Regions from separate parts of the Enterovibrio paralichthyis genome, predicted to be linked through region 2. Evidence: predicted binding sites of a transcription regulator. Region 2 holds the regulator's gene; each other region holds the start of a gene.
The links. Region 2 encodes PurR, which represses purine synthesis genes. Its sites were predicted from a motif close to TNANGNAAACGTTTNCNTNA; they were not measured.

Region 1 (3,147 bases), on a different contig from region 2:
TGACTGCAGCATCCAAAGACCGCTACAACGCGCAGATGGCGAACTTTATTACTGCACGTTACGACTCTGAGCTGCGTGAAGAAGCTCGAATCCGCGCCCAGGAGCTGGTGAAGAATATTCCAGTCAGCCTTGGCAAAGACCGCAGTGGCCTGCCGGTGATCATCGCCCGCGCACCGTATGATGTGTTCTGGGAACGCCTGCCAAACATTCTGGATAAGCTTGGCTTTACCATTGAAGACCGTAACCGTTCACAAGGTACGCTGACGTTGGAATACAAAGCGCCGGATGAAGAGGTTTGGGAAGAACTGGTTGTTGAGCCACTTCAGTTGAGTCGCGGTAAATACAGCATCCTGCTGGGTGACTTGGGTAACCGTACGTCGATTAACGTGACGGACAGTGCTGGAAAACCAGTCAGCGAAGAAGCGCTGGCAAGCCTGGCTCCTGTGTTGGGTGCGGCGATTGAGAAATTGAACCGTAACTGACGGTTGGAACAAACGATGAGAGGACGCCTGGGCGTCCTCTTTTTTTATCTGGGTGCTGGAAAAAGACGTGGGCGCTTAGTCCACCAGCCCGTATTCCTGCTTCAGGATATCGACAATTTCCTGTTTCGGGTTATTGCTAAGATGCAGTGTCTGTCCAGTGATCTTTTCGGCAATGCCCACATAGGTGCGGGAAATATCCATCAAGGACTCCACGGGCAAGGCGTTATCACGTGCCAGCGCTTCGCGCTCAGGCATACGGTCTTTGTTCAACAGGATATCTGGATCCGGGAAGTGATTAAGCAGGAACTGGCGGAAACCCTCCTTAGAGTTTTCGACGATGTTGCCCGTTGCATATTCTTTTGCATCCCAGATACGTGATGAGTCCGGTGTACCCACCTCATCCATGTAGATCAGCTTTTCGTTGCCGTTGGCATCAGTGACATAACCAAATTCAAATTTGGTGTCGACGAAGATTTGTCCCACTTCTTCCAGCGCCTGGCTAATCACGCCAAAGCCCTCTTTCAGCAAGGTTTCATAGCGGGCGATATCATCGGCAGAGGAGAAATTGAATGCGGCGAAGTTATCTTCGATGTTTTTGCGGGTAATGTTTACATCATCCGCTTCTGGCACGCCTGGGATCCCTTTGAGGATGCCTTTGGTGGACGGGGTGATGAGAAGCTCCGGCAATGCTTTGTCTTTTTCGAGTCCATTCGGCAGGTCGATACCGCAAAACTCGCGTTCGCCTTTGGCGTATGCGCGCCACATGGAACCAGTAATGTACTTGCGGCAAATTGCCTCAATTTTTACCGGTTTGGCTTTTTGTACAATCCAGACGAAAGGATGGGGAATATCCAGGATGTGGCTGTCAGCTAACCCGTTTTCTTTGAACAGCTTAAACCAGTGATTGGAGATGGCGTTCAGTGCTGCGCCTTTTCCCGGCACACCCTTCAGGCCGCCTTCTGCATGCCAGATACAATCGAACGCGGATATACGGTCGCTGATCACCATGATCGCAAGAGGCGCATCCGGCGCAACGTTATAGCCTTTTTCTTTGATCAGACGTTGGCTGTCTGCTTCGGTCAGCCAGTAGACAGAACGGACTTTACCGCTGTGAACCGGAAGATGGGTACGAATGGGAAGATCGTCGTTAACGGCAAGAACTTGATCAGCAAGGCTCATTGAGACATTCCTATCTAAAGCTGAGCCGGTCAGAAAGACCAGAAGGTTGACCGGCAAACTGCGTACAATTAGCGATGAGAGGGGGATTCCTTCACTCTCATTCTCCGAACGCGAGCATCATACCAGAACTGAAATACGGCCGTTACTGAAAACGCAAACGTTTGCTTAAAAAATTTGGGCGACAAAAAAGGCAGCCTTCACTGCCTTTGTGATCACCAGGATTATGACTTGTTCTGGTCATCATCGTCGCCGTTTCCTGTCTTGGTATCGGCACTTTTGGACTGCTCGTCTTTCGGTTTGATTTTGTCTTTCATACCGAATTTGGCATTGGCGGTATATTTCAGGGCCATGATGTTGCTGACCACGACGGCAACCACAATAAAGATGATCACGTACGGGTTAGTCAGTATGTCCATTGTCAGGCCTCGCTCACATTGGTGATGTATTGAGAATATATCCAATCCAGTTCGGCAAGGACAGCCTCACGCCCGGCAACAGCTGAAGATGCGATCACAGTCGACAGCAACGCCGGCGTTAATGCCGTCAGGTATTGCTGTGCTGTTTCCCGGTGGCTGATATGCCAGGGTTCAACAGCTACGCCGCCCAAATCTTTTTGGTAGGGACGATAAAACCCGAAAGCGGTGAGGTTGTCGGTCAGCCAGTCGGCAAACGGTGTCTGGTGCCCCTGGGTGTACTCCCAGGGTTCAAGCTGGAGCGATACCCCTTCGGGCAACAGGTTTTTGGCATAGATATCCAAATCGGTTCCCCAGTGGTGGCGGCTACCACCCGGCAAAGCAGACCAACGCAGGATTGCCAGAATCTTTTCTCTGTCCGTAAAGGTAGAGATATCCAGTGCCTGACCGTTGTCATCCAGCACCGCCCTTTGTCCCTCAAATTTGAGGTTCCAGATGAGTTGCTGGCGTTCAAAATCGCGAAAGCTACTCGCCACCGCAAGTTCAAACCCGGCGGATTTGGCGGCGGCTTTCAGGTTCAGAAAATCCCCCATGACATCCCGGTGCATCAGGCAGCCATCGACGTCGGTCAAATGGCTGCGTGTCTGGCCTGTCAGTACCTCAGGAGTCAGCGTCATCAACCCAGCACTTTCTCCAGCACTTTCTGGTACATGTCGGTCAGCTTTTCCAGATCGGCGATTTTCACACACTCGTTCACCTTGTGAATGGTGGCATTAACCGGCCCAAGTTCAATCACCTGACTGCCCATCTGCGCGATAAAGCGGCCATCAGATGTGCCCCCGGTTGTTAGAAGTTGTGGCTTTTCATGGTTCACTTCATCCACAGCTTCGACCACGGCATCCAGCAGAGAACCTGCGTCGGTTAAAAACGGTTTGCCGTTAAAGGTCCACTTAAGATTATAGTCAAGGCCATGAGCATCAAGCACAGAATGGGTGCGTGCCTGAATGGCCTCATCAGTTAATTCTGTGCTGTAGCGCAGGTTGAACTGAACGTGGAAATCCCCCGGGATCACG
Region 2 (3,147 bases):
ATTAATGAGACTTATGAAGTTTTGCCATCGTTTCTTCGCGTTCACCTAATCAGTCTCTATTTTTATTAAGTATCGTGGTCAAATCCCCGCTGTTAAAGCTTTCGCCTATGGCAAACTTTTCCATTTCATCTTCAAAAGGGACGCAGATTGAGGGCAATAAATGTTTTCAAAACGGCATACGGTTAGTGATTGGTGTTAAGGGGGATAAATGTGGGGGTAATCAAAAAAACAGCCAATGGCGGGAAAAGCACATTGGCTGTTTTTGGGGAGTTGTTGGTGAGGCTTTTACTGTTGGAGTGTTTCTAACAGTTCATTGCGGCGCTGTGGAGTGATGACAGACCAGTGTTTCCCCTCAATTGCACCTTCGAGTGCCCACAAAAGCTCGATACTCAGGTTATCGCTGTGTGACTCTTGTAGCGCTTTATAAGCACGCACTGCGCCCGCACGCTGCAGTTCTTCGACAGAGTCGATTCCTGCTTTTTTTAGCATGCGTTCTGTTGCTAGGCGAAGGTTGGGAAGATCTTTGATACGTGTAGGCGCAGCCGTCTTCTTTTCCTGTTGATCTTCCCTGGAAATTGACAGCGCCTTCTTGGCGTGACTCATCATGAGTTCAGACTGTTCCCACCAATTCTCGGGCACAGCGTAGTATTTAGTGACAACTGGAAAACCACGTTTTTTGTAAACGTATGGGGTCATTGCCAGTTTCTTGAATTCTGACAGATTACCGCTGCCTGCCCGAAGGTGGAGCTGATCATTCACGACAAGCGCGAACATTGTCTCGTCGCAAAAAACACCAAATCCGCCAAACATAGAACGGGATTTGATTTTGCCCAGACATTCGAAGAACTTCAGTGTGTTTTTTAGAGTAGGTTTATCCATGTGACTTATTCTCAATCAATACGTTCCTGGATGAATGGTCAAGGAGTAACGTAGCAAAGCGAATTCAGAGAATTGTCAACGAACCGGGTGAACCGGGCTTTGAAATGCTAACGTCATCGGTAACCCCGCTACCATCACCGTTGAAGTTATCGTCGGTGTGAGGCCGGAAGCTTTGCGTCCCACGCTTTCGCCGTGGTTTGCCTTTTCTTAACATGATTTAGCTTAACCGAATCATGTCATTTTGTCGTTATTGCTGGTCTAGCAAAGTGTGATCTTGGTTCAGATAGAGCGTTATTGATACGTCTAAAAATAAAGGGTTCCTCTTGTTATAGAAGAATTTTTGTCCGTTTCACCCAATTCGTTAATCTGAATAAGGGTAGCACTAGAAAACTGGGCATTTTAGCGATTTTGAGCTTTGTCGCAACAATAAGATTCCAATTTTCATAAAACTTGCAAAAAACAAAAAAGCCCGAGTGTAATCTCGGGCTTTTTGATGTAATTTTGCACGAAGTGCGCCGATTAGTTGTTCAAGTTTTTCACTGAACGGCGCACCACCAGTTCTGGCTGCATTTCGAAAATTTGTTGCTTGTTTTCTTTGTTCGCCAAACGCTCCATCAGCAACTTGATGGCGGTTTTACCCAGTCGGTTTTTCGGCTGGTGGATGGTCGTCAAAGGCGGCGAGAAGAAGCCTGCCAGATCAATGTTGTCGTAGCCAATCACAGAAATGTCGTTCGGCACATCCAAACCGGCTTGTCTGAACGTACTGATTGCCGCCAACGCCATGATGTCGTTAAAGCAGAACACAGCCGTAGGGCGGTCTTTCTGCGCGATCAGCTTATTTGTCGCCTCAACTGCTGAGTCACATTCAAAGTCTGCTTCAACAATCCACTCAGGGTGATAGGTCAAACCGGCTTCTTCCAACGCACGGCGGAAACCTTGCAGGCGCTCCTGGCAGGTCAGTTTGTCCATTTGGCCGGAGATACAACCGATTTTGGTGTGGCCGTTTTCGATGAAATGTTTCGTCGCAATGTAGCCACCCAGCTCAGCGTTATCCTGAATACAGTCGGTATTCACGTGCTGGGTACCCCAGTCCATCACGACCATTGGCAGATCCGCTTTTTTCTCCAGCAGTGCCAGCAGTTCTTCATTCAGGTCTGAACACATAACCAACAGGCCATCAACGCGCTTCTCAGCCAGCATGCGCAGGTAATCGCGCTGTTTTGCCAGGTTGCCTTCGGTGTTACAAAGGATCAGGGTGTAGCCTTCGTTGTAGCAATATTCTTCAACGCCATGTACCACTTCCGCAAAGAATGGGTTTGTGGATTTGGTTACCAGCATGCCAATGGTGCGGGTAGAGTTACATTTCAGACTGCGCGCGACGGCGCTTGGTGCGTAATTCAGTTCATCAACTGCCGCCCATACTTTTGTAGTGGTGTTCTCGGCCACAAAACGTGTCTTATTGATCACGTGCGAAACGGTGGTGGTCGAGACACCTGCGAGACGAGCGACGTCTTTAATTGTTGCCATTCGGTAATCTTCTTATCGTTTTCATTGGCAGCGTATGAATTGTCAGGTGCTGCACATGTTTACGCCGCTTTCAATCAGCGGCGTACAATTCCGGCTATGTCACCGGCTTCAGGTTCATTTAGCTTGGGAGATGCGCTTCATTCCCCGATATCAATGCAAACCATGATGCTGTATGCACAGGGCCGGATAACGGCAATTGGGGGCAGGGCAATCTCGCGAGGCAGTTACTTGAGTCTGGTGTAATTCTCAGGAAATATCTCAATGCCAATCGCTTGCGTTCACAGTTTAATGGCTACCGCCACTTGTCGCAATTATTCTATTTCAGCAAGGTAAATAAGCTTGATGGTGGTCAAGCAATTTCGGGCTAGCTAAATGAATTCTTTAAAATAAAAAAGCCGGGTAATAACCCGGCTGATTGTTTGGGTAAATAATTTATTCGCCTTTGAGGAAGGCTAAGTCCAGTTTGATAAAGCTGACCAGCAGATTACCTGCCGCTTTATAGAAGCCAAATTGGTCAAACTGGTTAAGGGTGCTTTGGAATTGTTCAATCCAAGGCATCACCATGGTTTCCAGAAAACGCTGTTGCTCTTGCATCACCGCTTCTTGTTTTTCTTCGTCTTCTTCTTTATTTGCCAGAATGACGAGATTACCCATGAAATCCAAAACCACGGCCAGATGGTCGAAAGGTTCGTTGAAATCTTTACGCTGGGCAATGCCGTAACTTTCCATCCATTTACCCAT
Region 3 (3,147 bases), on a different contig from region 2:
ATGGAATAGCCGCGCGCCAGTGTCGCCAGCGGGCTGACGGCATCCAGAGTTTCCATTTTCAGCGCCAGAGCGTGTTGCTGTTGGCGCAACTGGCGCCGCATCGCCTCTATCAATCGCTGTTCACTGTAACCCAGCTGGGTTTTTAAACCGGGCAACTGGCTGGCAGGAGAGTAACGGTCAAGCTTTACCGCCAACCGGTCCAAGCGCTGGGCTTCAGTCTGCAGTTTCTGCTGCATGGCCCGGGATAAACGTCTGTCCAATTCATCCAGTTGCTGTGCCTGTTGCTGAAGCCTTGCTTTAGGATGTTGCATCGCCAGACGGTGCTGGAGGCGGGTAAGCCTTTCCTGCTGGCGGCCAAGTAAGCGGCTGAATACATGTGCCAGGCGATCGGCGCGCTGCAGGAACTGCTGGGCGCGTACCGAGGTATCCCGGCTGACCAGTTCGGCTGCTGCCGACGGCGTTGGCGCGCGGACATCAGCGACAAAATCGGCAATCGTTACATCCACTTCATGTCCCACTGCACTAACAATGGGAATCGAGCTCGCCGCAATAGTGCGGGCGACAATCTCTTCGTTAAAGCACCACAAATCTTCTAACGAACCACCGCCACGGCCAACGATCAGCACGTCACATTCGTTGCGGCTGTTAGCGCGTCCGATCGCCTGAGCAATCTGTATCGCTGCATCTTTGCCCTGAACCTGGGTGGGATAAATCACCACTGGCAGGCTGGGGTCACGGCGTTTCAGCACATGCAGAATATCATGCAGTGCAGCGCCGGTTTTTGAGGTAATAATCCCGACACGTTTCGGCTGCTCAGGCAGTGCTTTTTTCTGGCTGGCGGCGAAAAGCCCCTCTGCGGCCAGTTGCATTTTCAGTTGTTCAAACTGCTGTTGCAGACGGCCATCACCTTCAGGTTGCATGCTTTCCACGATGATTTGGTAGTCACCGCGAGGTTCATAAAGGGAGAGACGCGCACGCACTAATACCTGGTTTCCGTTTGCCGGTTTAAACGTCACCCGCCGATTATTGCCTTTAAACATGGCGCACTTTACCTGCGCCTGACTGTCTTTGAGAGTGAAGTACCAGTGACCGGATACCGGCACCATCAGGTTGGAAATTTCCCCGACCAACCAGACGATACCCATTTCATTTTCCAACAGCAGGCGCACCTCAGCATTGAGGCGGGAGACGGTGTAGATGTTGTCGTTGCGCAAGTTCATGTCCAAGGATTGCCTATAATTTCAATGAGTTGAACGTATGGTAAAGAGTGAAAAAAATGATGCCAAACGTTTTCGTAAAAATCTGTAGCCAAACGTTTGCGTCGTCAGTATAATGCGGCGGCAATATTTTGAACCCCCCGTATTTTATTTTGGCGTGAGATATTGCAATGTTACGAATAGCTAAAGAAGCCCTCACTTTCGATGATGTTTTGCTGGTTCCAGCACACTCAACCGTACTCCCTAACACTGCCGACTTGCGCACGCAATTGACAAAGAAAATCTCCCTGAACATCCCGCTGATCTCAGCTGCGATGGATACAGTGACTGAAGCCCGTCTGGCGATCGCACTGGCTCAGGAAGGTGGCATCGGTTTTATCCACAAAAACATGTCAATTGAACAGCAGGCTGAACAAGTTCGCCTGGTGAAAATCTTCGAAGCCGGTGTGGTTTCAAACCCTATCACGGTTACCCCGGATCAAACCATCGCAGATGTAAAAGCACTGACCGAAAAACACGGTTTTGCAGGCTTCCCGGTTGTCACTCGCAGCAACGAGCTGGTGGGTATCATTACTGGCCGTGACGTTCGCTTCGTGACAGACCTGAACTTGAAGGTTGAGGAAGTGATGACACCTAAAGATCGTCTGGCGACGGTTAAAGAAGGTGCAAGCCGCGAAGAAGTGCAAAAGCTGATGCAACAATTCCGCGTAGAGAAAGTGCTGGTCGTGAACGACAACCACCACATCTCAGGCATGATCACTGCAAAAGATTTCCAGAAAGCCGAGCGCAAACCAAACGCATGTAAAGACGAGCAAGGCCGTCTGCGTGTAGGTGCAGCGGTTGGTGCAGGTGCAGGTAACGAAGAGCGTATCGCGGCTCTGGTTGAAGCAGGCGTTGACGTACTGCTGATTGACTCATCACACGGCCACTCTGAAGGTGTACTGCAGCGTATCCGTGAAACACGTGCTGCTTTCCCTGATCTGCAAATCATCGGCGGTAACGTCGCGACAGGTGCTGGCGCGAAAGCCCTGATTGAAGCGGGTGTGGACGCCGTAAAAGTAGGTATCGGCCCTGGTTCAATCTGTACTACCCGTATCGTTACCGGTGTTGGTGTTCCACAAATCACTGCGATTTCTGACGCGGTTGAAGTGGCTGAGCAATATGGCATTCCATGTATCGCAGACGGCGGTATCCGCTTCTCTGGCGACATGTGTAAAGCGATCGTTGCCGGTGCATCCTGTGTGATGGTGGGCTCAATGTTGGCAGGTACTGAAGAATCTCCAGGTGAAGTGGAACTGTACCAAGGCCGCGCATACAAATCTTACCGTGGAATGGGCTCGCTGGGCGCGATGTCTAAAGGTTCTTCTGATCGTTACTTCCAGACTGACAACGCAGCAGACAAGCTGGTACCGGAAGGTATCGAAGGCCGCGTAGCGTACAAAGGCCGTCTGAAAGAGATCATTCACCAGCAAATGGGTGGTCTGCGCTCGTGCATGGGCCTGACTGGCTCAGCAACGATTGAAACCCTGCGTACCAAGGCAGAGTTTGTGCGCATCACGGGTGCGGGTATGACCGAGTCACACGCACATGACGTGACTATCACCAAAGAAGCGCCTAACTACCGTACTGGCCAATAATTTTACGATTTAATCAAAAGGGGCTCCGGCCCCTTGTCTCCATGACTTTTTGAGAAAAGCTGAAATGACGCAAAACATTCATGACCAACGTATTCTGATCCTCGACTTTGGCTCTCAGTACACCCAGCTTATCGCACGCCGCATCCGTGAAATCGGTGTTTACTGTGAGCTGTGGGGCTGGGATGTAGAAGAGCAGGACATCCGTGACTTCAACCCGGACGGTATCATTCTGTCTGGTGGTCCAGAGAGCGTGACTGAAGAAGGTTCACCACGTGCTCCGGAATACGTGTTCA
Region 4 (3,147 bases), on a different contig from region 2:
TGAGATCAGCCAACTTTCCGATGCCGACCTACGTGTCGCCTTGCTGCCTGTTGCAGCCGCTTATTCCGTTGCCCCAATTTCCAAATTCTATGTCGGTGCTATCGCCCGCGGCGAATCAGGCCGCCTGTATTTCGGCGCCAACATGGAGTTCGAAGGTGTTCAGCTGAGTCAGTCAATCCACGCTGAACAATCAGCGATCAGCCACGCATGGCTGAAAGGTGAAACCTCTCTGACCAACATCACCATCAACTACAGCCCATGTGGCCACTGCCGACAGTTTATGAATGAACTGAATGGCGCAGAGAAGCTGGAAATCCAGTTGCCATCACGTGATGCCAAGTCGCTGCACAGCTATCTGCCGGAGCCATTTGGCCCGTCAGACCTCGGTATCGACGAGCCACTGATGTGCCCGGTTCACCATGGCCTGACAGCAGAAGAAGAAAACGATCTGCTCAACGCTGCGGTTGCGGCGACTAACCGCAGCCATGCACCATACTCGCGTAACCTCAGTGGCGTCGCAATCCGCGATACTAAAGGTCGTTTATTTGCCGGCATGTACGCAGAAAACGCGGCATTCAACCCAAGCCTACCACCGCTTCAAGTTGCACTGGTAAATATGAATATGGCTGAAGTGCCATTGGATGAGATCCAGGAAGTGGTTTTGGTGGAAAAAGCAGACGCAACCATCAGCCACCTGCAGGACACCCAAGCGTTGCTGGAAGCGCTAAACCCGGACATTCCGTTGGGGTATTTGGCACTTTAAGCCCCGTTCCCTACGCGATTATGTAAAAACGTCGGTTTTTCTCCGGCGTTTTTTCATTTTTGCCTTTCAAAGACAGAATTTTACGTTAGTATCTTTGCACTTTTTCTCCCGATTTCTGATTCATGAGCCAACAACACAACCCCATTCAGGGTGCAAGCTGGATGCTGACAGCCGGGCTATGCTTCGCCATGGTGAACAGCCTGGCGCAATACGTCAGCTTCAAGATGCAATTGCCTTCAACCACTGTGGCGTTTATTCAGTATTTCATTGCCTTATTGGCGATGATCCCCTGGCTAAGAACCATGGGCATCAGACAGGCGTTGAGAACAGAGCACCTGGGCATGCACTGCCTGCGCGTCTTCTTCTCCGTCATTGGTATCCAGCTCTGGCTCTGGGCACTTGCCTATCCCGTACCTATCTGGCAAGGCATCGCGCTGCTGATGACGTCACCACTGTTTGCGACCATCGGCTCAGGCATTTTCCTGAAAGAACGTGTTGGCCCTGCGCGCTGGTTTGCCACCATTGCAGGCTTTATCGGTGCCATGATCATCCTTGAACCCTGGTCAGATGATTTTAACTGGGCAACCATGCTGCCAGTGGGCGCAGCACTGTTCTGGGCAAGCTATTCACTGATGGTGAAAAAGCTCTCGCATCACGATTCGCCAACCACCATGGTGGTTTATCTGCTACTGCTTATCACGCCGTTCAATATTTTGCTGGCGATTCCAGACTGGTCGATGCCTTCGGGCTCCACCGTTTGGATCATGTTGCTCGGTGCTGGCCTGCTTACCGCGCTGGCACAGTGGGCGATTGCCAAAGCCTATGCCGTCGCAGATGCGTCATTTGTTCAACCTTTCGATCATGCCAAGCTGCCGTTGAACGTTCTATTCGGTTTTCTGGTTTTCGGCTGGGTGCCACCGGGGCGTTTGTGGCTCGGGGCAAGTATCATTGTCGCCGCAGTGTTTTTCATCACCCATTGGGAAACGCGCAGGCCAAGCAAGTAATACCTCTCAAAGCCGCCTTCCATGGCGGCTTTTTCATTTCTGCACCCTACTCCACGATGTCTATTTTCTCTGCTGGGAGAATCACTTTCCCCTGACCAAAAACACCAAAGCAAACGCTTGCGCAAACGTTTGCTTAAGGTAAAATCACCACAATTCAACTGATGCAATGGAAGAAAATCATGATTGGAACTGCTACCCGCCCCGCTGCTACCCGTGTTTTATTGTTAGGTTCCGGCGAGTTAGGTAAAGAAGTGGCGATTGAATGCCAACGATTAGGGCTGGAAGTGATTGCCTGTGACCGTTACGCCGACGCGCCAGCAATGCAAGTTGCACACCGCAGCCATGTTATCGACATGCTTGATGGCGACGCATTGGCTGCGGTCATCGCCGAGGAAAATCCTGATTTCGTTGTTCCTGAAATTGAAGCCATTGCCACAGACAAGCTGGTCGAGCTGGAACAGCAAGGGCTCAATGTGGTGCCTACTGCCCGCGCAACCCAACTGACCATGAACCGTGAAGGCATCCGTCGTCTGGCCGCAGAAACCTTGAATGTACCGACTTCTCCTTATGCGTTTGCTGACACTGTTGAAGCGTTTCACGATGCCATTGATAAGGTAGGCATGCCTTGCGTGGTGAAACCTGTGATGAGTTCTTCCGGCAAAGGCCAAAGCGTAGTGAAAACTGCAGCGGATATTGACGCGGCTTGGAACTATGCGCAGGAAGGTGGCCGTGCGGGACGTGGCAAAGTTATCGTCGAAGGCTTCGTTGAGTTTGATTATGAAATAACGTTGCTGACCATCAGCGCTATCGATGGCATTCATTTTTGTGCGCCAATTGGACACCGTCAGGAAGACGGCGATTATCGCGAATCCTGGCAACCACAGGCAATGAGCGACAAAGCGCTTCAGGCTGCACAGGATGTTGCCCGCAAGGTCGTTAACGCATTGGGCGGCTACGGTTTGTTTGGCGTGGAGTTGTTCGTTAAAGGTGATGAAGTGATGTTCAGTGAGGTTTCCCCTCGCCCGCACGATACAGGTATGGTCACCATGATCTCCCAAGATCTGTCTGAATTTGCGCTGCACGTTCGCGCCTTCCTCGGCCTCCCTGTCGGCGCCATTCGTCAGCATGGCCCTTCGGCATCCGCCGTAGTATTGGCTGAAGGCGTATCCCAAAACATCAGCTTCCAAGGCATTGCCGATGCGCTGCGTAACCCTGACTCGCAATTGCGTCTGTTTGGTAAGCCAGACATCAATGGACGCCGTCGACTGGGTGTCGCGCTTTCACGCGCAGATGATGTAGAGACGGCAGTTGCTAACGCGGTGGCGGCTGCAGGCACAGTAAAAGTTATCATGTAACTAAAACAATATTGCCCAAAACAAA

Region 1: KU854_RS11320 (phosphoribosylaminoimidazolesuccinocarboxamide synthase) is a predicted target of PurR. The motif match lies at 1,811-1,830, and genes of this name have one in related genera.
Region 3: guaB (IMP dehydrogenase) is a predicted target of PurR. The motif match lies at 1,305-1,324, and genes of this name have one in related genera.
Region 4: purT (formate-dependent phosphoribosylglycinamide formyltransferase) is a predicted target of PurR. The motif match lies at 1,885-1,904, and genes of this name have one in related genera.

What each region holds. Positions count from the first base shown of each region.
Region 1 is NZ_JAHUTS010000008.1:8,325-11,471, forward strand. It holds gene bamC (outer membrane protein assembly factor BamC) at 1-482, shown strand, start outside; gene KU854_RS11320 (phosphoribosylaminoimidazolesuccinocarboxamide synthase) at 558-1,661, opposite strand; gene KU854_RS11325 (DUF2897 family protein) at 1,883-2,077, opposite strand; gene KU854_RS11330 (M15 family metallopeptidase) at 2,080-2,751, opposite strand; gene dapE (succinyl-diaminopimelate desuccinylase) at 2,751-3,147, opposite strand, start outside.
Region 2 is NZ_JAHUTS010000017.1:16,555-19,701, reverse strand. It holds gene KU854_RS17505 (TfoX/Sxy family DNA transformation protein) at 286-879, opposite strand; cyclic di-GMP riboswitch class I at 995-1,091, opposite strand; gene purR (HTH-type transcriptional repressor PurR) at 1,399-2,406, opposite strand; gene torD (molecular chaperone TorD) at 2,839-3,147, opposite strand, start outside.
Region 3 is NZ_JAHUTS010000011.1:123,432-126,578, forward strand. It holds gene xseA (exodeoxyribonuclease VII large subunit) at 1-1,220, opposite strand, end outside; gene guaB (IMP dehydrogenase) at 1,388-2,854, shown strand; gene guaA (glutamine-hydrolyzing GMP synthase) at 2,919-3,147, shown strand, end outside.
Region 4 is NZ_JAHUTS010000002.1:330,776-333,922, forward strand. It holds gene cdd (cytidine deaminase) at 1-763, shown strand, start outside; gene KU854_RS03850 (DMT family transporter) at 886-1,767, shown strand; gene purT (formate-dependent phosphoribosylglycinamide formyltransferase) at 1,947-3,122, shown strand.